DNA from 4 places in the Streptomyces vilmorinianum genome. Region 2 is predicted to be linked to each of the others. Evidence: riboswitches for the same ligand, from Rfam matches in the RefSeq annotation. Region 2 holds a riboswitch; each other region holds the start of a gene.

Region 1 (5,164 bases), 860 kb from region 2:
GAGGGCCACCCGTACCACCACACGCCGATCGGCTCCATGGCCGACCTGGACGCGGCCACCCTCGAGGACGCGCGGGCCTTCTTCCGCACGTACTACGCGCCGAACAACGCGGTGCTCTCGGTCGTCGGCGACATCGACCCCGAGCAGACCCTGGCCTGGATCGAGAAGTACTTCGGCTCCATCCCGTCCCACGACGGCAAGCTCCCGCCGCGCGACGGCACGCTGCCCGACACCATCGGCGAGCAGCTGCGCGAGGTCGTCGAGGAGGAGGTCCCGGCCCGCGCGCTGATGGCCGCCTACCGGCTGCCGCACGACGGCACGCGCGAGTGCGACGCCGCGGACCTGGCCCTGACGGTGCTCGGCGGCGGCGAGTCCTCGCGGCTCCACAACCGCCTGGTCCGCCGGGACCGCACGGCCGTGGCCGCCGGCTTCGGCCTGCTGCGCCTGGCGGGCGCCCCCTCGCTCGGCTGGCTGGACGTCAAGACCTCCGGCGGTGTCGAGGTGCCCCGCATCGAGGCCGCCGTCGACGAGGAGCTGGCCCGCTTCGCGGCCGAGGGCCCGACGCCCGAGGAGATGGAGCGCGCCCAGGCCCAGTTGGAGCGCGAGTGGCTGGACCGGCTCGGCACGGTCGCGGGCCGCGCCGACGAACTGTGCCGCTACGCGGTGCTGTTCGGCGACCCGCAGCTCGCCCTCACCGCGGTGAACCGGGTCCTGGACGTCACCGCGGCGGAGGTGCGGGCGGTCGCCAAGGCCAAGCTGCGCCCGGACAACCGCGCGGTGCTGGTGTACGAGCCGCTCGGCACCGAACAGAGCGACAGCGACAGCGACGAGGAAGAGGGAGCGGACCAGTGACCGACGCCGGCGCGCCTTTGACGAGCATGACGTTCCACCCGCAGCCGGAGGCGGGCATCGCCAAGCCGTGGGCCTTCCCGGCCCCGGACCGCGGAGCGCTGGACAACGGTCTGACCGTGCTGCGCTGCCACCGCCCCGGCCAGCAGGTGGTGGCCGTCGAGATCTTCCTCGACGCCCCCCTGGACGCCGAGCCCGAGGGCCTCGACGGCGTCGCCACGATCATGGCCCGCGCCCTCTCCGAGGGCACGGACAAGCACACGGCCGAGGAGTTCGCCGCCGAGCTGGAGCGCTGCGGCGCCACGCTCGACGCGCACGCCGACCACCCGGGCGTACGGGTCTCCCTGGAGGTCCCCGTCTCCCGGCTGCCCAAGGCGCTCGGCCTCCTCGCCGAGGCCCTGATCGCGCCGGCCTTCCTCGACACCGAGGTCGAGCGCCTGGTGCGCAACCGGCTCGACGAGATCCCGCACGAGACGGCCAACCCGGCCCGCCGGGCGGCCAAGCAGCTCTCCAAGGAGCTCTTCCCGGCCACCTCCCGTATGTCCCGGCCGCGCCAGGGCACCGAGGAGACGGTGGAGGCGATCGACGCCGCGGCCGTGCGCGCGTTCTACGAGGCGTACGTCCGGCCCTCCACGGCCACCGCCGTGGTCGTCGGCGACCTGACCGACGTGGATCTGGACAAGGTCCTCGACGAGACGCTGGGCGTCTGGACGGGGAACGCCGCCGAGCCGCGCCCCGTCCCGCCGATCACGGCCGACGACACGGGCCGCGTCGTCATCGTGGACCGCCCGGGCGCCGTCCAGACCCAGCTGCTGATCGGCCGCGTCGGCGCCGACCGGCACGACCGCGTCTGGCCGGCGCAGGTCCTCGGCACGTACTGCCTCGGTGGCACGCTCACCTCCCGCCTGGACCGCGTCCTGCGCGAGGAGAAGGGCTACACGTACGGTGTCCGGGCCTTCGGTCAGGTGCTGCGCTCGGACGGCAAGGGACACGGTGCCTCGATGCTCGCCATCAGCGGCTCCGTCGACACGCCCAACACCGGCCCGGCGCTCGACGATCTGTGGAAGGTGCTGCGCACCCTCGCCGCGGAGGGTCTGACGGACGCGGAGCGCGACGTGGCCGTGCAGAACCTGGTGGGTGTGGCTCCGCTGAAGTACGAGACCGCGGCCTCCGTCGCCGGGACGCTCGCCGACCAGGTCGAGCAGCACCTCCCGGACGATTTCCAGGCGCAGTTGTACGCGCGCCTGGCCGAGACCGGCACGGTGGAGGCGACGGCGGCCGTCGTCAACGCCTTCCCAGTGGACCGCCTGGTCACCGTGCTCGTCGGTGACGCCGCCCAGATCGAGGAGCCGGTGCGCGCCCTCGGTATCGGTGAAGTCACCGTCGTCACAGGCTGATCGAGCCGGATCGAGCCGGATCGAGCCGGTTCCGAGGACCCCGACGTCACTGTACGTCGGGGTCCTCCCCTTTGTCCGGATTGCAGCAGAGGGTGGCCGTATGCCCTGTGGCATGTCTTACAAACGGGCGTGTCTGTTTGGTGATTGAAAGACGATCCGCTTAGCGTCGGTCCGGCTGTTCGCCAGTTGCACCCGCCGCACCCGCGGCATCGGACAGTCATCGCCGAGTCCCCGTCAGGCGCGAGCCTGGGGAGCCGGGGACCCACACGAAGTCCCTGGGGTGAATCGGACGCCTTCGCACCGCGTGCGGAGGGGCCCGTAGGAGACCTTCCTGCTCCGAACCCGTCAGCTAACCCGGTAGGCGAGAAGGAAGGAAAGGATCAGCCACTACATGGCGTTCACCCGTGCCACCGGGAAGCATCGTGGTCCGAGCCGTCTGACGCGCCGCAGCGCGGGGCTCGCCGGCGTGGCGACGCTCGCCACCACCGGCGTCATCGGAACCCTCGCCTCCCCGGCGTTCGCCGCCGACACGGACGCTCCCTCCCTCGAGGACACCGGCCTGACCCAGGTCGTCGCCGCCGACTCCCTCGCGAAGACCATCGACGCCCAGGCCGCCGCGCAGGAGCGCGAGGCCGTCGAGGCCCTGGAGCGCGCCAAGGCCGCGGCCGAGGCCAAGCGCAAGGCCGAGGCCCGCGCCAAGGAGATCCGCGCCGCCAAGGAGCGCGCCGCCCGTGAGGCCGAGCGCAAGCGTCTGAACTCCTTCCAGCTTCCCGTGGCCGGCTCGTACGTGACCACCGGCTACAAGGCCGGCGGCTCGCTCTGGTCCTCCGGCAGCCACTCCGGCGTCGACTTCCGCGCGGCCTACGGCAGCACGGTCGTCTCCGTCGGCTCCGGCACCGTCGTCGAGGCCGGCTGGGGCGGCGCCTACGGCAACAACATCGTCATCCGGATGAACGACGGCACGTACACCCAGTACGGCCACCTGTCGGCCATCAGTGTCTCGGTCGGACAGTCCGTCACCCCGGGCCAGCAGATCGGCATCTCGGGCTCGACCGGCAACTCGACCGGCCCGCACCTCCACTTCGAGGCGCGCACCAGCGCCGAGTACGGCTCCGACATCAACCCGGTCGCGTACCTGCGCGCCCGCGGCGTGAACGTCTGATCCACGCCCCACCCGCGTCAGAAAAGCCCCGGCTCGTACTGAGCCGGGGCTTTTCGCTGGCCAAAAGATATCCATGGATCTCCGGTAGCCATCGGAAATGTCTCTCCGCTGCAATAGAGTCACCGAAGAGTCGGCGAGGAGCCGGCGAACAGGCGTCAATCGGATGGGTTTCGCGCGGATTAAGGCGGAGGTCGAACATGCGCATTCCCGCGCACTCGGTATGCACGGCGATCCGGGACGACATCGTCTCCGGAGCCTTCGAGCGCGGCAGCCGGCTGACCGAGGAGCAGCTGGCCCGCCGCTACGGAGTCTCCCGCGTCCCGGTCCGCGAGGCCCTGCGCACGCTGGAGTCGGAGGGCTTCGTGATCACCCGCCGCCACGCGGGCGCCCATGTCGCCGAGCCGACCGAGCAGGAGGCGGCCGACCTGCTCGACGTACGGGCGCTCCTCGAGCCGCTCGGAGCCGCGCGCGCCGCCCAGCGTCGTACCGAGGCCCATCTCAAGGTGCTGCGTGGCCTGGTCAGGCTGGGTCAGGAACGGGCCAGACGCGGCCAGGGCGAGGATCTGCGCTCGCTCGGCAGCTGGTTCCACGAGACCCTGGCCCAGGCCTCGGGCAGCCCGGCGCTCACGGCCCTGCTCACCCAGCTGCGGCACAAGATCGCCTGGATGTACACGGTCGAGACCCCCGCCCAGCCCGTGGAGGCGTGGGCCGAGCACGGGGCGATCGTGGACGCGGTGGCGCGGGGCGACGCCGAACGCGCCCGTACGCTCACCGCCCTGCACGCCGAGCGCTCCCTGGTCCTGCACCGGCTGAAACGGCCGGAACGCCCGGAACGCGGCCGTGTGAGGGCTTCGCAACACGTCGTAAACACGGCGAGCATCCGGAATTAACGAGCACGCCGTATACAAAGAGGGAGCAATTCGGCGGGCGGAATTCGTGCTGCGCCGAATTCCGATGGACTGTGCTCTTACTGGAAAGCGGAGAAAACGAAGGAGCCGCACCCGCCGGAATTCCGGCCGGTGCGGCTCCTTCGTGTGTGGTCCTTGGGTCAGACGGTCTCGGGGAGCTCCTCGAGCCCCTCGGCGACCAGTCGCGCCAGACGGTCCAGAGCGGCCTCGGCGCCGTCGGCGTCCGAAGCGAGCACGATCTCCTCGCCGCCCTGCGCGCCCAGGCCGAGCACCGCGAGCATCGACGCGGCGTTGACCGGGTTGCCGTCGGCCTTGGCGATCGTCACGGGGACGCCGGAGGCCGTGGCAGCACGGACGAAGATGGAGGCGGGGCGGGCGTGAAGGCCCTCGGCCCAGCCGACATTGACGCGGCGCTCAGCCATGGTGTTGCCCTTCAAAGTCTCAGCGGTTGTCTAGACCAGTCTCTCACGGGTTGCGAGGTGCTCGTAGCCGACCTCCGGCCCCGGCGGGACGGCCGTTCGGCCCTCCTACCTTGCATGGCGCACACAGCGTGCGCGACCGGTGCCACTGTCGTATCCCGGCCGTACGCTTGCCCCATGCAGAGCGCGTCGGAACAGCCTGAACACGCATACCCCGACCACTGGGAAGCGGATGTGGTCCTCCGTGACGGCGGCACCGCGCGCATCAGGCCCATCACCGTTGATGACGCCGACCGACTGGTCAGCTTCTACGAGCAGGTCTCGGACGAGTCGAAGTACTACCGCTTCTTCGCGCCCTACCCGCGCCTCTCCGCCAAGGACGTCCACCGCTTCACCCATCACGACTTTGTGGACAGGGTGGGACTCGCG
Region 2 (5,164 bases):
CAAGGGCACCACAACCAGCGAACACGAGAACGCGCGTTCACCTTTCCCGTTGCCGACGCCCGTTTCTCTCCCCTCCACCGGTCGGCTTCGCGGGCGATGCTCATTCCCAAGAGGCGGCGCTGTCACTTCGTGAAGGCCGAGCTGGGCAATCTCTACGACGGTTCGTACCGCGCCGCCCTGCGCCCGCGCGCCTGCCCCCTCGCCGTCTGCGACTGCCACATCGGCTACGTCCACCTGGAGACGCTGCCGCTGTACGACGTGTTCGCCGGCGGTGTCCTGGAGCGGATCCCCGAACGGAGCCCGTCGGTGATCAGAGGGGCATGAGGTCCGGGCGCTTGGCCTCCACGTGGTCCCCCGAGCTCTCGCCCCGCAGCCGCCGGCCGATCCACGGGACGAGGTACTCCTTGGCCCAGTGGATGTCGTCGCGGCGCACCTCCAGCGTGCCCCGGGGCGGCAGCGGCGGCCAGGGCTGGTCCGGGTCGGCCGGTACCTCCATGCCGAGGACCTGGGCGGCGCGCAGCGCGACCCGGGTGTGGCCCTCGGGAGACAGGTGCAGCCGGTCGTCGTCCCAAGCCCGCCTGTCCTGCACGGACTTGAGCGACCACAGGTCCAGGACCGGGCAGTCGTAGCGGTCGGCGATGGCCCGGACATGGGCCGTGTAGGTGGCGATCTTGCCGCGCAGATGGCGCAGCACGGGTACGTCCCGGGTGTCGAAGCCGGTCGTCACCATGACCGTGCCGACGGCGGAGGTCAGCTCGGCCACGGCGCGCTCGAAACGCTCGGCGACGTCGTCGGGGTCGGTGCCGGGGCGGATGATGTCGTTGCCCCCCGCGCAGAAGCTCACCAGGTCCGGGGCGAGCTCCTTCGCCCTGGGGACCTGCTCCTCCACGATCTGGTCGAGGAGGCGGCCGCGTACGGCCAGGTTGGCGTAACGGAATGCGTCGTGCTCCGGCAGCTGGTCGGCGAGCAGAACCGCGAAGCGGTCCGCCCAGCCGACGTACTTCCCGTCGGGCCCGGGATCTCCCACACCCTCGGTGAAGCTGTCACCGATCGCCGCGTACGACCCGAATACGTTCATGTCTGTTGATCTCGAATCGTCTGCCACGGGAGCACATCCTTCCCTTACAGGTGTGACCTACGCGACCGTAAGGAGGGGTTGACGCCGGGTGAGATACGCCACCGGTCAAGATTCCGCCAAGCCGGAATACTCCGGACACGCGACGGGCCCGGCACAGAGGTGCCGGGCCCGTCGGGTGCTGGGTGTGCGTCAGATGCCGACACCGTGCTGGCGCAGGTAGGCCAGCGGGTCGATGTCCGAGCCGTAGCTCGGTCCGGTGCGGATCTCGAAGTGCAGGTGCGGACCACTGGAGTTGCCGGTCGAGCCGGACAGGCCGATCTGCTGGCCGCCGGAGACGGTCTGGCCGGCGGAGACGGAGAGGGAGGAGAGGTGCGCGTACTGCGAGTACGTGCCGTCGGCGTGCTGGATGACGACCTCGTTGCCGTAGGCGCCGCTCCAGCCGGCGGAGTGCACGGTGCCCGCGCCGACGGCCTTGACCGAGGTGCCCGAGGAGGCGATGAAGTCGACACCGGTGTGGTAGCCGGAGGACCACATCGAGCCGGAGGCGCGGTACGGGGTGGAGACGCCGCCGCCGACCGGGGCGACCCAGCCGGAGGACACGCTCTGCGCGGGGGCGGCGGGGGCGGCCTGGGTCGACTCCACCGTGCTGCGCTCGGTGGAGCGCGAGCTGCGCGACTCACCCGAGGCGGAGGACGGCTTCTCGGCCTTGGGGGCGGCCTTGGGGGCGGCCTTCGTGGTGGCCTTCGGGGCGGCGGCCTTGGGCGTGGCCTTGGCCGTCGACTTGGCGCCGAGGGTGAGCTTCATGCCGGGGAAGATCAGCGAGGGGTTCTCGCCGACGACCTGCCGGTTGTCCTCGTAGAGCTTCTTCCAGCCGCCGGCGAGGTGGTGCTCCTGGGCGATCTTGGACAGGTAGTCGCCGGGGACGACGCGGTACGTCTTCGGCTTGGCGGCGGCGGGCGCGGCGGCCGGGGCCTTCGCCGGGGCGGCGGCGGCAATGGCGGCGACGGCCTGCTCGGGCGTCACGGCAGCCGGGGCGGCCTTGTCGGCGGCGTGGGCTCCGGTCGCACCGAGAAGCGGCAGGGCGACGACGGCGCCACCCGTACCGGCGGCGACGAATCCGCGTGTGATCGGGTTGACCTTGGGACGGCGGTGCTTACCCTTCGCGGGCATGGCGAATTCCTCTCCGTCGCCTGCGAGGTGAGCTGTCGGGTTCGGACTGGAGATGTCCGGCCGCGTTCTCACGCGGCTTCACCCCGAGCCGTCCTGACCTGAAGGATCGGCGTACTACCTGGGTCCCCCGCTCCTGCCGCACGTGGGTGGGTGCGAATTCCGGGCGGTGGCAGGATTCGGCGGTCCGACCGGATTGACGGTGACCGTAGACGAGCGGGGTCGGCGCGAACAAGCCGTCGATTTCATGGATCAATCCGGGACGTGATATTCGCACCGAATTCCGGTCACCCTCCGTGGATGACGGGACCTCGATCTCCTTTTCTCGTACGGGGATTACCCGAGACGATCAGGCACGGTCCGTCACCTTTATGACCCTGCTCACGCACCGAGGGCCATCTCCCCTGCAACCAGGGCGCGTTATATCGAAGAGCTCAATTCGGACAGAACACCCATTCTTGTACCCGGGGTGGGCGGGAAGAGGCGCACCCGGGATGATTGCCCCGGGAACCGATCTCGATCCGTCAACCTTCAGGAGCACTCGTGACGCAGCAGCTGCCGCAGGTCCCGTCGACCGAACCCGAGCTCACCGGAGTGCGCAACTTCCGGGACGTGGGCGGCCTGCCGACCGTGGACGGCGGGTCGGTGCGGTTCGGGCGCCTCTTCCGCAGCGGTCACCTCGCGCACGCCACCGAGGAGGACGCGGCGTTCCTCTCCACCCTCGGGTTGCACACCGTCTTCGACTTCCGCAACGCGGCGGACCGGAAGGTGGAGGGTCCTGATGTCGAGCTTCCCGGCGTACGGAACGTGAACATCCCGCTCAACGACCCGGCCGACGGCAAGGAGTTCTGGAAGCTCGTCAGCACGGGCGCCCTGGAGCAGCTGCGCGAGATCCTCGGCGACGGCAAGGCGGCTGCCCGAATGTCCGATTCATACCGGAAGATGATGGTCGAGCGGACAGCGGAGCACAGCCGCATCCTGCACGCGATGGCCGAGGACAGCATGCCCGCGCTGATGCACTGCGCGGCCGGCAAGGACCGGGCGGGCCTCTCCATCGCCATTTCGCTGCTCGCGGTGGGCGTCGAGCGCGAGGCGATCGAGGCCGACTATCTGAAGTCGAACGATCCGCACCGTCGCTACAAGGTGCGCCGCAGCTCCACCGCCGCGGACGCCATGTCGCCCGAGGTGATGGAGCTGCTGGGCCCGCTCTTCGACGCGCGCGCGGAGTATCTGCGGGCGGCGTTCGAGACGCTGGAGCAGACCTGGGGGACGACCGAGCGCTACTTCTCGGACGGCCTGAAGCTCGCCCCCGAGACGCGGGAGCGGCTGCGCGAGCGCCTCGTCACCGAGGCCTAGTCCCGCCCCCTGCCCCGCCTCTCCCTGCCCCGCCTCTCCCTGTCTCGCCTCTCCCTGTCTCGCCTCCCCCTGTCCCGCTACTGGTTCTGCCCGCCCAGCATGAACAGCAGATAGAGGAAGCCCGCGAAGAGGTGGCCGGCCACCAGATAGGCGAAGAGCCGGATCACGAGCCCGCGGGGGAACGTGCCGCCCCCGCGTTCCTCGCCAGTGACCGGTACGGATTTGTCGGACATGTCGGCCCCTTTCGAAGGGCTCAGCGCAGATGCGGGGTCCCGTCGCCGAGGCACAGCTCGGCGGCGGGGCTCTGCATCAGCGTGTGGACGAAGAGCAGCTCGGCCCCGCCGCGGGTGGCGGCGCCGATGCGGTGCGGGGTGAGCGAGTCGAAGTGCGCGCTGTCCCCCGGATCCAGTACGTGCACGGCGTCGCCGAGCGCGAGGCGCACCTGGCCTTCGAGGACATGGAGCCACTCCTCGCCGGGATGGACGCGCACGATGTCGGCCCGGGTGGCGTACGGCACGTGGACGCGCAGCGCCTGCAGGGCACGGCCGGGTCCGCCCGCCTGGTGGTAGATCCAGCCGTCGGCCTCCACGGGCTCCGACCGGCCGGCCCGGACGATCGGATCACGTTCGGGCGGAACCTCGCCCAGTAGCTCCGAGACGGTCGTACCGTAGATACGGGCGAGGGCGAGCAGCATGGGCAGCGAGGGCTGCCGGCGGCCCGTCTCGAGCCGGGAGAGATGGGCCGGGGAGAGACCGGCGCGCTGGGCGGCGGCCTCCAGCGTCAGCCCGCGGCGGCGGCGCAGACCGCGCAGCTGCGGAGCGACGTCGGGCAGAGCGTCCGGTGCGGCGGGATCCGGGGACTGCTCCCCGGGGAGGTGGTCCATGCCTCCATTCCGCCAGGATCTTTCCTCTGGGGCAAGTTTCTTGCCCCAGAGGCAAAATTCCCACCGCGCCAGGGGTCAGCGCTGCGCCACCGCCTGCTTGACCAGCGTCTTTCCGAAGTCCCACATCAGTCCGCCACCGCCGTGAGCGTCGTCCATCACGGCCGTGAACGCGGTCACGAAGCGGTCCACGTCCGTCTCGTCGATGATCAGCGGCGGGATCAGCTTGATCACCTCCAGATGGTCCCCCGACACCTGCGTCAGGATCCGGTGCCGCTGGAGCAGCGGCACCACGACCATCTGCGCGAAGAGCCCCTTGCGGGCGGCCTGCAGCATCGTCCACCGGCTGCGCAGCCCCAGCGAGGACGGGCGCCCGAACTCGATCCCGATCATCAGCCCTCGTCCGCGGATCTCCTTGAGCAGCTCGTAGCGCGGGACGAGCTCCTTCAGGCGCGAGGAGAGCAGCTCGCCCACCCGCCGCACGTGCGCCACCGTCCCCTCGGTCTCCATGACCGAGAGCACGGCGAGCCCGGCGGCCATGGCCTGTGCGTTCGAGCCGAAGCTCGCCGAGTGGACGAGGACCCGGTCCATGGACGAGTAGACCTTCTTGAAGATCCAGTCCTTGCCGAGCGTGGCGCCGACGGGCACGTACCCGCCGGAGAGGGCCTTGGCGACGCAGACCA
Region 3 (5,164 bases), 3.8 Mb from region 2:
GCTTCTGATCAACTGGGCATCCACTCGGGAGAATCTAGGCCACGCGTCTTCACACGACGATCACATCGCCGGACCGGCGGCGACCTTGTACCGTCTCAGGGTGAGCAAGCCCCCCGCCCCCGAGCTCTTCACCTGGGAGTTCGCGACCGATCCGTACCCCGCCTACGCCTGGCTGCGCGAGCACGCGCCCGTCCACCGGGCGAAGCTGCCCAGCGGGGTCGAGGCCTGGCTGGTGACGCGGTACGCGGACGCCCGGCAGGCCCTCGCCGACCAGCGTCTGTCGAAGAACCCGGCCCACCACGACGAGCCCGCGCACGCCAAGGGCAAGACGGGCATCCCGGGGGAGCGCAAGGCCGAGCTGATGACGCATCTGCTCAACATCGACCCGCCCGACCACACGCGGCTGCGGCGGCTGGTCTCGAAGGCGTTCACCCCGCGCCGGGTCGCGGAGTTCGCCCCGCGGGTGCAGGAGCTGACGGACGACCTCATCGACCGGTTCGCGGCGCGGGGCTCGGCCGACCTCATCCACGAGTTCGCCTTCCCGCTGCCCATCTACGCGATCTGCGACCTGCTCGGGGTGCCGCGCGAGGACCAGGACGACTTCCGCGACTGGGCCGGGATGATGATCCGCCACGGCGGCGGGCCGCGCGGCGGGGTCGCGCGCTCGGTCAAGAAGATGCGCGGCTATCTCGCCGAGCTCATCCACCGCAAGCGGCTCGACCCGGGCGACGACCTGATCTCCGGGCTCATCAAGGCCTCCGACCACGGCGAGCACCTGACGGAGAACGAGGCCGCCGCGATGGCCTTCATCCTCCTCTTCGCGGGCTTCGAGACGACGGTCAACCTCATCGGCAACGGCGTGTACGCGCTGCTGCGCAACCCGGACCAGCGCGCGCGGCTCCAGGCCTCGCTCGCGGCGGGGGAGCGGGACCTCCTGGAGACGGGCGTCGAGGAGCTGCTGCGCTACGACGGGCCGGTGGAGCTGGCGACCTGGCGGTACGCCAGGGAGCCGCTGACCATCGGCGGGCAGGAGATCCCGGCGGGGGACCCGGTGCTCGTCGTGCTCGCCGCCGCGGACCGCGACCCGGAGCGCTTCGAGGAGCCGGACACGCTCGACCTGTCCCGGCGCGACAACCAGCATCTCGGGTACGGGCACGGCATCCACTACTGCATCGGCGCCCCGCTCGCCCGGCTGGAAGGGCAGATCGCTCTCGCGACGCTGCTGACTCGCCTGCCGGACCTGCGACTTGGGGCCGATCCGGCCGATCTGCGGTGGCGCGGCGGGCTCATCATGCGTGGATTGCGCACGCTTCCTGTCGAGTTCACCCCTCTTGCGAACTGACGTGCCGTCAAGACTGTGACTTTTACGTGATCTCCGCTGCATCGACTTGTTACTGACGTTCGAATGCCGCTACGTTCACCGTCACCTCAGCAGTCACGCGAAAGGCACTCCGCATGCGCTCCGGGAACGGACGACACCGTAGACCCCGTCAGGCCCCCGCCATCGTCGTCGCAGCCGGTGTGACCGGCTCGGCGCTCGCGCTGCCGCTCCTGGCCGCGGGCTCCGCCTCCGCCGCCGACGCCGCCACCTGGGACCGGGTCGCCGAGTGCGAGTCGGGCGGCCAGTGGAGTGCCAACTTCGGCAACGGGCTCTACGGCGGGCTGCAGTTCACCCAGGAGGGCTGGGAGCGTCACGGCGGTCTGGCGTACGCGACGAGCGCGGACTACGCGAGCCGCGCCCAGCAGATCGCGGTGGCGGAGAAGGCGCTCGCCGCGGGCGACACGCAGTGGGACACCTGCGCCCCGATCGCCGGTCTGACGAACGACGGCACCGCTCCCGAGGTCGACCCGGGGCCCGCCGTCACGCCGGCGCCCACCGGGCCGGTCTACGGCTCGAACCGGACCGAGGGCCTGCCGGCCGGCCCCGAGGCCGTCCCCACCCAGCCCGAGACCACCCGCACCACCCCTGCCGGCCCCACCACCCCCGCGACGCCGGACGCCTCGGCGCCGTCGGACGCGCCGATCTCCGGCGCCACCCCCGAGACCTCCGTCACGCCCTCCACCCCGGCCGCCCCCGGCACCGGCAAGCACCGCGGCGACGCCGCCAAGGAGGAATCGGGCACTACGGACAAGGTTGACGATTCCGGTCGTCATGCCGCACCGGTCGACGGGCCTGACGCGCCGACAAGTGACGTGACCGGCGGTGAGGGTTCGAATAATCCGGATACAACAGACACGTCGGACGCTACGGGCATCGCGGGCGAATACACCGTCAAGCCGGGCGACAGCCTCTCCGAGATCGCCCAGCAGAACGAGCTCCCCGGCGGCTGGACCTCCCTCTATGACGCCAACCGTCAGACCGTCGGTGCCGATCCGGACCTCATTCACCCTGGTCAGAGCCTTGACCTGACGATCGGCCTGCCGCAGAAGGCGAAGTAGTTCGGGGTCGTATGTCCGGTTCTGTGCAAGTGAGACATGGGTCTCTTCGTCCCAACTGGCCCGCCACGTCCGCAAACTCTGCTTCCGTCACCTCTCACCTGCGTAAACACCCTTCGTCCGGCGGCGAGTAGGGGCGTTTTCTCCTCAATGCCCGTCTTTGAACTTCGGCGGGGTCTGTGTCTACGGTCGTCACCGCTCGCCACCGCGGGCCTCGTCGACCGGTACGCCGAATCCTGCCGCCGGCCGATGGGAACAGTCGTCGCGTCACGCGCCGAAGGCAGGAGCGGGGGACCCAAGGTAAGTGCCGTCCCCGGCCGTTGAGACAGACGGCCGACGGACCGGCTTGGGGTGAAGCCGCGCGCTGGGTCGCGCGGCCGGGCAACTCACATGGCCCGAACCCGACAGCTCACCTCGCAGGCGTCGGTGAGGAGAAGTCCCATGCTGTTTTCCGCCAAGGGCAAACACCGTCGTCCCTCCAAGGCCACCCGCGCCGTCGCCCTCGCCGGTGTCGCCGGCGTCGCCGTCGCCGCCCCGCTGATGACCGCCGGGTCCGCCTCGGCCGCGACCACCTCCGAGTGGGACGCCGTCGCCCAGTGCGAGTCCGGCGGCAACTGGTCCATCAACACCGGCAACGGTTACTACGGCGGCCTGCAGTTCTCGGCCTCCACCTGGGCCGCCTTCGGTGGCACCGCGTACGCCGCGACCGCCGACCAGGCCTCGAAGTCGCAGCAGATCACCATCGCCGAGAAGGTCCTGGCCGGCCAGGGCAAGGGCGCCTGGCCGACCTGTGGCGTCGGCCTGTCCAACGCCTCCTACGAGGGCGGCGCCGAGGCGAGCACCCAGCGGAGCGCCCCGCGGCAGGAGCGTCAGGCCGAGCAGCCGGCGACCCGCAGCGAGCAGCGGACCGCCCCGAAGGCCGAGTCGAAGAAGACCGTCACCACCCCGACCGGCAAGAAGGTCAAGAAGGGCGACGGCGAGTACAAGGTCGTCGCCGGCGACACCCTGAGCAAGATCGCCGCCGCGCACGACGTCAAGGGCGGCTGGGAGAAGCTCTTCGAGCTCAACAAGGACGTCGTCGAGGACGCCGACCTGATCTACCCGGGCCAGCAGCTTCACCTGAAGTGAGCCCGACGGCTCGCGTGAGTCCGGCGGCTCACGCGGGTCCCACGACCCTCCCGCGGTGACCACCCCGTCCCGGCGCGCCCTTCCCCCCGTGCGCGCCGGGACGGGGTTTCCGTGTTACCGATGAGTAGTTCCGGGGTCCTTTGACCCGGGATGCATGCCCTTGGGTCCTTTTTCGTCCCAGGGGGCGGGCGCCCGGCTGGCCGGAGGCCCCGAGCCGGTTAGGCTCTTGTCGCAAGGCCAAAGCGACCCTGCATCGCATGCATCTAGCGTCACATCCCAGAAGGAGATGCTCGTGCCGTCCATCGACGTCGTCGTAGCCCGGGAAATCCTGGACTCCCGAGGCAACCCCACGGTCGAGGTCGAGGTCGGCCTCGACGACGGCAGCACCGGCCGTGCTGCCGTTCCGTCCGGTGCCTCCACCGGAGCGTTCGAGGCCATTGAGCTCCGTGACGGAGACAAGAGCCGCTACATGGGCAAGGGTGTCGAGAAGGCCGTTCTCGCCGTCATCGAGCAGATCGGCCCGGAGCTCGTCGGCTACGACGCCACCGAGCAGCGCCTGATCGACCAGGCGATGTTCGACCTGGACGCCACGGACAACAAGGCCTCCCTCGGCGCCAACGCCATCCTCGGCGTCTCCCTCGCCGTCGCGCACGCCGCCTCCGAGGCCTCCGACCTCCCGCTCTTCCGCTACCTGGGCGGCCCGAACGCGCACCTGCTGCCCGTTCCGATGATGAACATCCTGAACGGCGGCTCGCACGCCGACTCCAACGTGGACATCCAGGAGTTCATGATCGCGCCGATCGGCGCGGAGTCCTTCTCCGAGGCCCTGCGCTGGGGCACCGAGGTCTACCACACCCTCAAGTCCGTCCTGAAGACCAAGGGCCTGTCCACCGGTCTCGGCGACGAGGGCGGCTTCGCCCCGAACCTCGGCTCCAACCGCGAGGCGCTCGACCTCATCCTCGAGGCCATCAAGCAGGCCGGCTACGTCCCGGGCAAGGACATCGCGCTGGCGCTCGACTGCGCCGCGTCCGAGTTCTACAAGGACGGCTCCTACGAGTTCGAGGGCAAGTCCCGCTCGGCCGCCGAGATGACGGACTACTACGCGGAGCTCGTCGACGCGTACCCGCTGGTCTCCATCGAGGACCCGCTGTTCGAGGACGACTGGGCCGGCTGGAAGACCATCACCGACAAGCTCGGCGCCAAGGTGCAGCTGGTCGGTGACGACCTGTTCGTCACCAACCCGGAGCGCCTGGCCCGCGGCATCGAGGAGAGCACCGCCAACGCCCTCCTGGTCAAGGTCAACCAGATCGGTTCGCTGACCGAGACCCTGGACGCCGTCGAGCTGGCCCAGCGCAACGGCTTCAAGTGCATGATGTCCCACCGCTCCGGCGAGACCGAGGACGTCACCATCGCCGACCTCGCCGTCGCCACCAACTGCGGCCAGATCAAGACCGGCGCCCCGGCCCGCTCCGAGCGCGTCGCCAAGTACAACCAGCTCCTGCGCATCGAGGAGATCCTCGACGACGCCGCGGTCTACGCCGGCCGCAGCGCCTTCCCGCGCTTCAAGGGCTGAACCTCCCGCAGGTAGCTTCCGTACGTC
Region 4 (5,164 bases), 1.7 Mb from region 2:
ACCTCTCGGAGCTGGACGGGTTCTCCTCGGTCGACGAGGGGGTGGCGAACTTCCTCACGGTGACCCTGCCGCCGGACGGACCGAGCGCGGCGCGGCTGGTGCGCGAGTGCCGGCGGCACGACGTGTTCCTGCGTGACCTGTCGCCGATGTCCCCGGCGTACGAGGGGCGGACCGTCCGGATCGCCGTCCGCGACACGGCGGAGAACGCGCGGATCGTGGCGGCGTGCCGGAGCGCCCTGGACGCGCTGCGCGCGCCGGCCGCAGTGGTGTCGGGCGCGCCGGGGCGGGCTTCCCGGTGACGACGGTCGCCGGTCTCGTGCCGTACCTCGGCGGGGCACTGGCGGTCGGGGGCGTCGCGGTGGCGGCGACCCGGCGCCGTGAGCTGATGGTCCGCTGGTGCGTGTGGGCGCTCGGAGTGCCCCTGGTGACATCCGCGTTCTGGCTGGGTCCACCGGGGATCGCGGTGCTCGCGGCCGTGGTCGGCGTGGTCGCGGTGGCGGAGTTCGGCGGGCTGCTCCGGCTGGGGCCGGTGGACCGGGCGGTGCTGGGCGCGGCGATCGTCGGACTCGTCCTGACCGCCTGGCTGGCCCCCGGGGAGGTGCTCCGGGTGGCAGCGGCCGGGGCGCTTGCGATCGCTGGGGTGCCGTTGCTCTCGGGCGACGCGGAGCACGGACTCCGCCGCCTGGGGGCGGGCCTGCTGGGGCTCGTGTGGCTGGGCGCTCTGGCCGGCCTCGTATCGTCCGGCGCCCTCGGCCTCGTGCTGTTCGTGGCCGTGTCGATCGCCGACATCGTCGCGTACGCGGCCGGTCGCCGTCTCGGCGGACCCCGGCTCTCCCCGCTGTCGCCCGCCAAGCGGTGGAGCGGCACGCTGGCCGGGGCCGCGGCCGGTCTCCTCACGCTGGCCGTGCTGTCCTCCCTGACGTGGCAGACGGCGGTGGCCGTGGCGGTCGGCGGCCCGCTCGGGGACCTGCTGGAGTCGATGGTCAAGCGGGGCGCCCGTGCCAAGGACGCCGGCCGGTGGCTGCCCGGCTCCGGCGGCCTCCTCGACCGGATCGACTCCCTCCTCGTCGCTCTGGCGGTGCTGTTGGTGCTGAAGTGAGCCACGGGGCGGGGTGAGCCATGTGACGGGGCGAGCGTGAGGCTGGGTGGGGCCGGGCCGGTTGCGCTGGGAGTCACCTCTGCCCCGTGGCGGACGGCCGCCCGGGTGACGGTGGAGCGGTCGATACCGAACAGCAGGGCGAGGTCAGAGTGTGGCTACCCGCGACGGTAGGCCTCCCACGCCGTCCCACTTCCAGGGCCTGCTCCCGGTACCGGCGCAGCTCGGGAACGCCCTGCTGGGCGCGCCCGGCCCAGTAGGCGGTGATCGAGGACGCGAACGCGGGGCCCTTCTCCTGTCCTACGGCGTCGGCTTCTCCTGCGGGGCGATGGCCGTCACCACGTGATCGGCCGGACAGCTCCTAGGGCGCCTGGCGGCCTGGGGGCACCCTCCCGAATCCGCCGCGCAGCAGCGCCCGCAGAGACCGCGCCGCCGGGCCCGACTCCTCGCCGCGGTGCGCCACCGAGATCGTGCGACGGAACGACGTCGGCTCCAACGCCCGTACGCCCAGGGGCGACACCGCCATCGAGGCGACCATCTCCGGCACCACCGCCACCCCGAGCCCCGCGCTGACCAGCGCGCACACCAGGGCGTAGCCCGGCGTACGGCAGACCACCGACGCGGTCGCGCCGGCCCGGGCGAGCGCGCCCTCCACGCCCCGCCGCGGCGGATGGTCCGGGGCGCTGCTGATCAGCGGCCGGCCGGCGAGCTCCGCGATCGGCAGGCGGCCCGAAGCCTCCGCCAGCTGATGGCCCGGGGCCGTGACCAGCACCAACTCCTCGACCAGCAGGGGCTCCAGCTCGACCCCCGGCGGCAGCGGGGCCGGTTCCGCCGGTTCGTAGGCATGGGTGAGCGCCAGATCGACCTCGCCCGACGCCACGGCATGGACCCCGCCCGGTGGCTCGTACTCGGCGACCGTCAACTCCACGTCCGGGTGGGCCCGGCGGAACGCGCTCAGGACCGGCGGCAGCAGATGGATGCCCACGGTGGTGAAGGTGCCGACCCGAAGGCGCCCGCCGGAGAGGCCGGCGAGCTGCGCCAGCTCGTGGCGGGCCCGCTCCATCTCGGCCAGGACCCGGCGCGCCCGGGTGACGAGCAGTTCGCCCGCAGCCGTCAGGCGCGTGCCGCGGTGGTGGCGGACGAGCAGCGGGGTGCCCGCCTCCCGCTCCAGTTTGGCGAGCTGCTGGGAGAGCGCGGGCGGGGTGTAGCCGAGCCGGGCGGCGGCACGGGTGATCGAGCCGTCCTCGGCCACCGCCACCAGCGCCGCGAGCCTCACCAGATCCTGCATAAAGGATTCCTTTGGGCAGACCCAGAAGATTGTGTCTACACCCTAAAGGCTCGCGGCGGGCACGCTGGGCTCATGGACGGACAGCTGATCGCCTTCATCGGAGTCGCGGCGGGCATGGTGGCCATGCCGGGCGCGGACTTCACCGTCGTCGTCCGCAGTGCTCTCGCCTCGCGCCGGGCCGGAGTGGCCTGTGGCGTCGGTGTGGCGGGCGGGCTCGTGGTGCACACCGCGCTGGCGGTGGCGGGGCTCGCCGCGGTGCTGATCGCCGTACCGGTGCTCTACCGGGCCCTGCAGATCGCCGGTGGCGCGTACGTCCTCTACCTCGGCGTGCGGGCGCTGGGCGGTGCGCTGCGGGCGAGCGGCGGAGCGCAGGCGGATGCGCGGGCGGATACGCGGGCGGATACGCGGGCGGATACGCGGGCGGGGGAGCGGGTCGCCGGACGGGCGCTGCGCCAGGGGTTCCTGACCAACGTCCTGAACCCCAAGGCCCCCGTGCTGTTTCTGAGCCTGCTGCCGCAGTTCGTGCCGGACGGCGCGGCCGTCCTGCCACGTACGCTGCTGCTCGCGTCGATCGTCGTCGTCCTCGCCCTGCTGTGGTTCCCGCTGGTGGCGCTCCTGGTGGACCGGCTCGGTCACTGGCTGCGGCGGCCGCGGACGGCCCGGACCGTGCAGGGGGTGACGGGTGGCGCGCTCGCCGCCCTGGGGCTTTCGCTGCTCTCGGCTCCGCTCGCCGGGAGTTGAGGCGACGCCGCCGGGCGAAGCTGCGGCGGCGCCACCGCACCCCCGCCCGGCAGGGCATCGGTCAGCGGATCATCGGACCCTGCCGTAATACACCTTGGACGACCAGATCTTGTCGAGCTTCACCCAGGAACCGCTCTTGGGCGAGTGCCAGATCTTGTTGTTCCCGGCGTAGATGCCCACGTGATAGACCCTCCCACCGGAGTGGAAGAAGACCAGGTCCCCCTTCTGCCGGCCGGAAGCCGCGATGTGCCGGGTCTGGTTGTACTGCTGCTGCGCGGTACGGGGCAGCGACTTGCCCGCCTTCTTGTACGAGTAGAGCGTGAGCCCCGAGCAGTCGAACCGGGTCGGGCCGGCCGCTCCGTACTTGTAGGGCGATCCCTTCTTCGATGCCGCGATGTCCAGCGCCTTGCCGGCGTACGCGGTCGCGGCCTGGGCCTCCGGTGCGGCGCCTGGCGCCAGCATCGTGCCGCCGACGGCGGCGAGGGTGAGAGCCGAGACGGCTCCGGCCCGGGACAGCAGGGACGGGACATGAATCTGCGCAGTCATGCGCAACCCTTCGTCAGCCGCCTGTGAAGGATGACCTGTCGGGTTCGGACTGGCGAAGTTGCCCGGCCGCGGCTGCGGCTTCACCCCGAGGAACGGCCCCACTGCTCGGTCGTCCCGTACTGATTGGGTCCTCCACTCCTGCCGATCCACTCCTGTCGACCAGACATCCGGGACAGCGGCAGGACTCGGCGTCCGCCCGGACCGCCCCGCCGCGGTGGCGGGGGCTTGTCGTCGTGAGGGATCTTGACCCACACCCGGGGCGAAATCCGAGCCGAAACGGCGTTATGTGAGGCTCCTCACGACTGATCCATTCGGGTGGACAGGCATGTTTCGTGATCGTCGGAGGTTTGGCCGACGAGCCCCGCACCAGGGGTGGAACGTCCGATTCCGCCAGATGTGTACACCTGTTGCGCAACTCACCCCGCACATAAGTCGATTCGTCGACTACGCCGAACGAGGGAGGGTTTCTGCCGCTTCTCTGGCCCGAGTGGACGTCGACACGACACGCGGAAATGTCAACTCGCGCGTGTGTCGGGCACGGTGACCCGCCCCGCGCGGCGCTCCCCGTCCAACACGCGCAGCGCACGGGCCAATGTCTCCGCGTGGACCTCGCTCTCGCCCCGCATATGCATCACCGTCAGCGCGTCGCGCAGCGCGGTCGCGCGCCCCACCAGGGCCTGTGCCGCGCGCAGCGCCCCATAGGTATGCGATGTCCTGGATGGATTGATCCGGCCGAGGAGATCGACGACTTCGAGGTAGGCGTCGATGAACTCGCCCTCGGCGCGCGTCAGAGCGGGCAGTGGCGGCAGCTCGGGAACCATCTCCGGCTCACCGTGCCCCGGCGCCGCCGGACGCCCCGCGGTTCTGGATCACGTGATCCACCAGGCCGTACGCGGCGGCGGCCGGCGCGTCGAGGACGGTGAGCCGGTCGATGTCGGCCTCGATCCGCTCGCGGTTCTGCCCGGTGTGGGTGACCAGCATCCCGGCCAGCATCGCGCGCAGTCGGAGCAACTCCCGTGCCTGGATGTCGAGATCGCTGGGCTGCCCCTGCAACGGCTCGTCGGTCGTGGGTTGCTGAAGGACCACCCGGGCCCCGGGCAGCGCGAGCCGCTTGCCGGGCGCCCCGGCCGCGAGGAGCACGGCGGCGGTCGACGCCGCCTGGCCGAGGCAGGTGGTCTCCACGTCACAGGTGACGACCTGCATCGTGTCGTAGATCGCGGACATCGCGCTGATCGAACCGCCGGGGGAGTTGATGTAGAGCGAGATGTCCCGGTCCGGATCGGCGTACTCCAGGTGCAGGAACTGGGCGATGACGTCGTTGGCCGAGGTCTCGTCGATCGGCGTGCCGAGGAAGACGATCCGCTCCTCGAGCAGCTTGGAGTACGGGTCGAGGGTCCGGCTGCCGAAGGACGTGCGCTCGGTGAACTCGGGCAGGACGTAGCGATGCTGCATGAGCGGCCTCCTTGTAAAAAATGTACAGGACGTACAGACCG

Evidence for each region. Region 2 has a riboswitch for cyclic di-AMP ahead of FDM97_RS21955 (M23 family metallopeptidase). Riboswitches for the same ligand answer to the same signal wherever they lie in the genome.
Region 1: another riboswitch for cyclic di-AMP. It lies ahead of FDM97_RS25745 (M23 family metallopeptidase); the one in region 2 lies ahead of FDM97_RS21955 (M23 family metallopeptidase).
Region 3: another riboswitch for cyclic di-AMP. It lies ahead of FDM97_RS04315 (LysM peptidoglycan-binding domain-containing protein); the one in region 2 lies ahead of FDM97_RS21955 (M23 family metallopeptidase).
Region 4: another riboswitch for cyclic di-AMP. It lies ahead of FDM97_RS13935 (C40 family peptidase); the one in region 2 lies ahead of FDM97_RS21955 (M23 family metallopeptidase).

The regions. Positions count from the first base shown of each region.
Region 1 covers NZ_CP040244.1:5,544,360-5,549,523, reverse strand. Annotated here, with positions in the region: gene FDM97_RS25755 (M16 family metallopeptidase) at 1-852, shown strand, start outside; gene FDM97_RS25750 (M16 family metallopeptidase) at 879-2,246, shown strand; cyclic di-AMP (ydaO/yuaA leader) riboswitch at 2,458-2,624, shown strand; gene FDM97_RS25745 (M23 family metallopeptidase) at 2,638-3,408, shown strand; gene FDM97_RS25740 (GntR family transcriptional regulator) at 3,606-4,298, shown strand; gene FDM97_RS25735 (HPr family phosphocarrier protein) at 4,457-4,738, opposite strand; gene FDM97_RS25730 (GNAT family N-acetyltransferase) at 4,913-5,164, shown strand, end outside.
Region 2 covers NZ_CP040244.1:4,687,320-4,692,483, forward strand. Annotated here, with positions in the region: partial or broken gene FDM97_RS21945 (STM4011 family radical SAM protein) at 115-324, shown strand; gene FDM97_RS21950 (SGNH/GDSL hydrolase family protein) at 311-1,105, opposite strand; gene FDM97_RS21955 (M23 family metallopeptidase) at 1,268-2,248, opposite strand; cyclic di-AMP (ydaO/yuaA leader) riboswitch at 2,251-2,407, opposite strand; gene FDM97_RS21960 (tyrosine-protein phosphatase) at 2,789-3,601, shown strand; gene FDM97_RS35955 (DUF6126 family protein) at 3,679-3,834, opposite strand; gene FDM97_RS21965 (helix-turn-helix domain-containing protein) at 3,855-4,484, opposite strand; gene FDM97_RS21970 (aspartate aminotransferase family protein) at 4,560-5,164, opposite strand, start outside.
Region 3 covers NZ_CP040244.1:892,987-898,150, forward strand. Annotated here, with positions in the region: gene FDM97_RS04300 (globin domain-containing protein) at 1-24, opposite strand, end outside; gene FDM97_RS04305 (cytochrome P450 family protein) at 101-1,342, shown strand; gene FDM97_RS04310 (LysM peptidoglycan-binding domain-containing protein) at 1,456-2,439, shown strand; cyclic di-AMP (ydaO/yuaA leader) riboswitch at 2,699-2,874, shown strand; gene FDM97_RS04315 (LysM peptidoglycan-binding domain-containing protein) at 2,878-3,564, shown strand; gene eno (phosphopyruvate hydratase) at 3,857-5,137, shown strand.
Region 4 covers NZ_CP040244.1:2,967,796-2,972,959, forward strand. Annotated here, with positions in the region: gene FDM97_RS13915 (pyridoxal phosphate-dependent aminotransferase) at 1-299, shown strand, start outside; gene FDM97_RS13920 (phosphatidate cytidylyltransferase) at 296-1,099, shown strand; gene FDM97_RS13925 (LysR family transcriptional regulator) at 1,458-2,384, opposite strand; gene FDM97_RS13930 (LysE family translocator) at 2,457-3,125, shown strand; gene FDM97_RS13935 (C40 family peptidase) at 3,195-3,671, opposite strand; cyclic di-AMP (ydaO/yuaA leader) riboswitch at 3,675-3,847, opposite strand; gene FDM97_RS13940 (hypothetical protein) at 4,187-4,492, opposite strand; gene FDM97_RS13945 (ClpP family protease) at 4,500-5,123, opposite strand.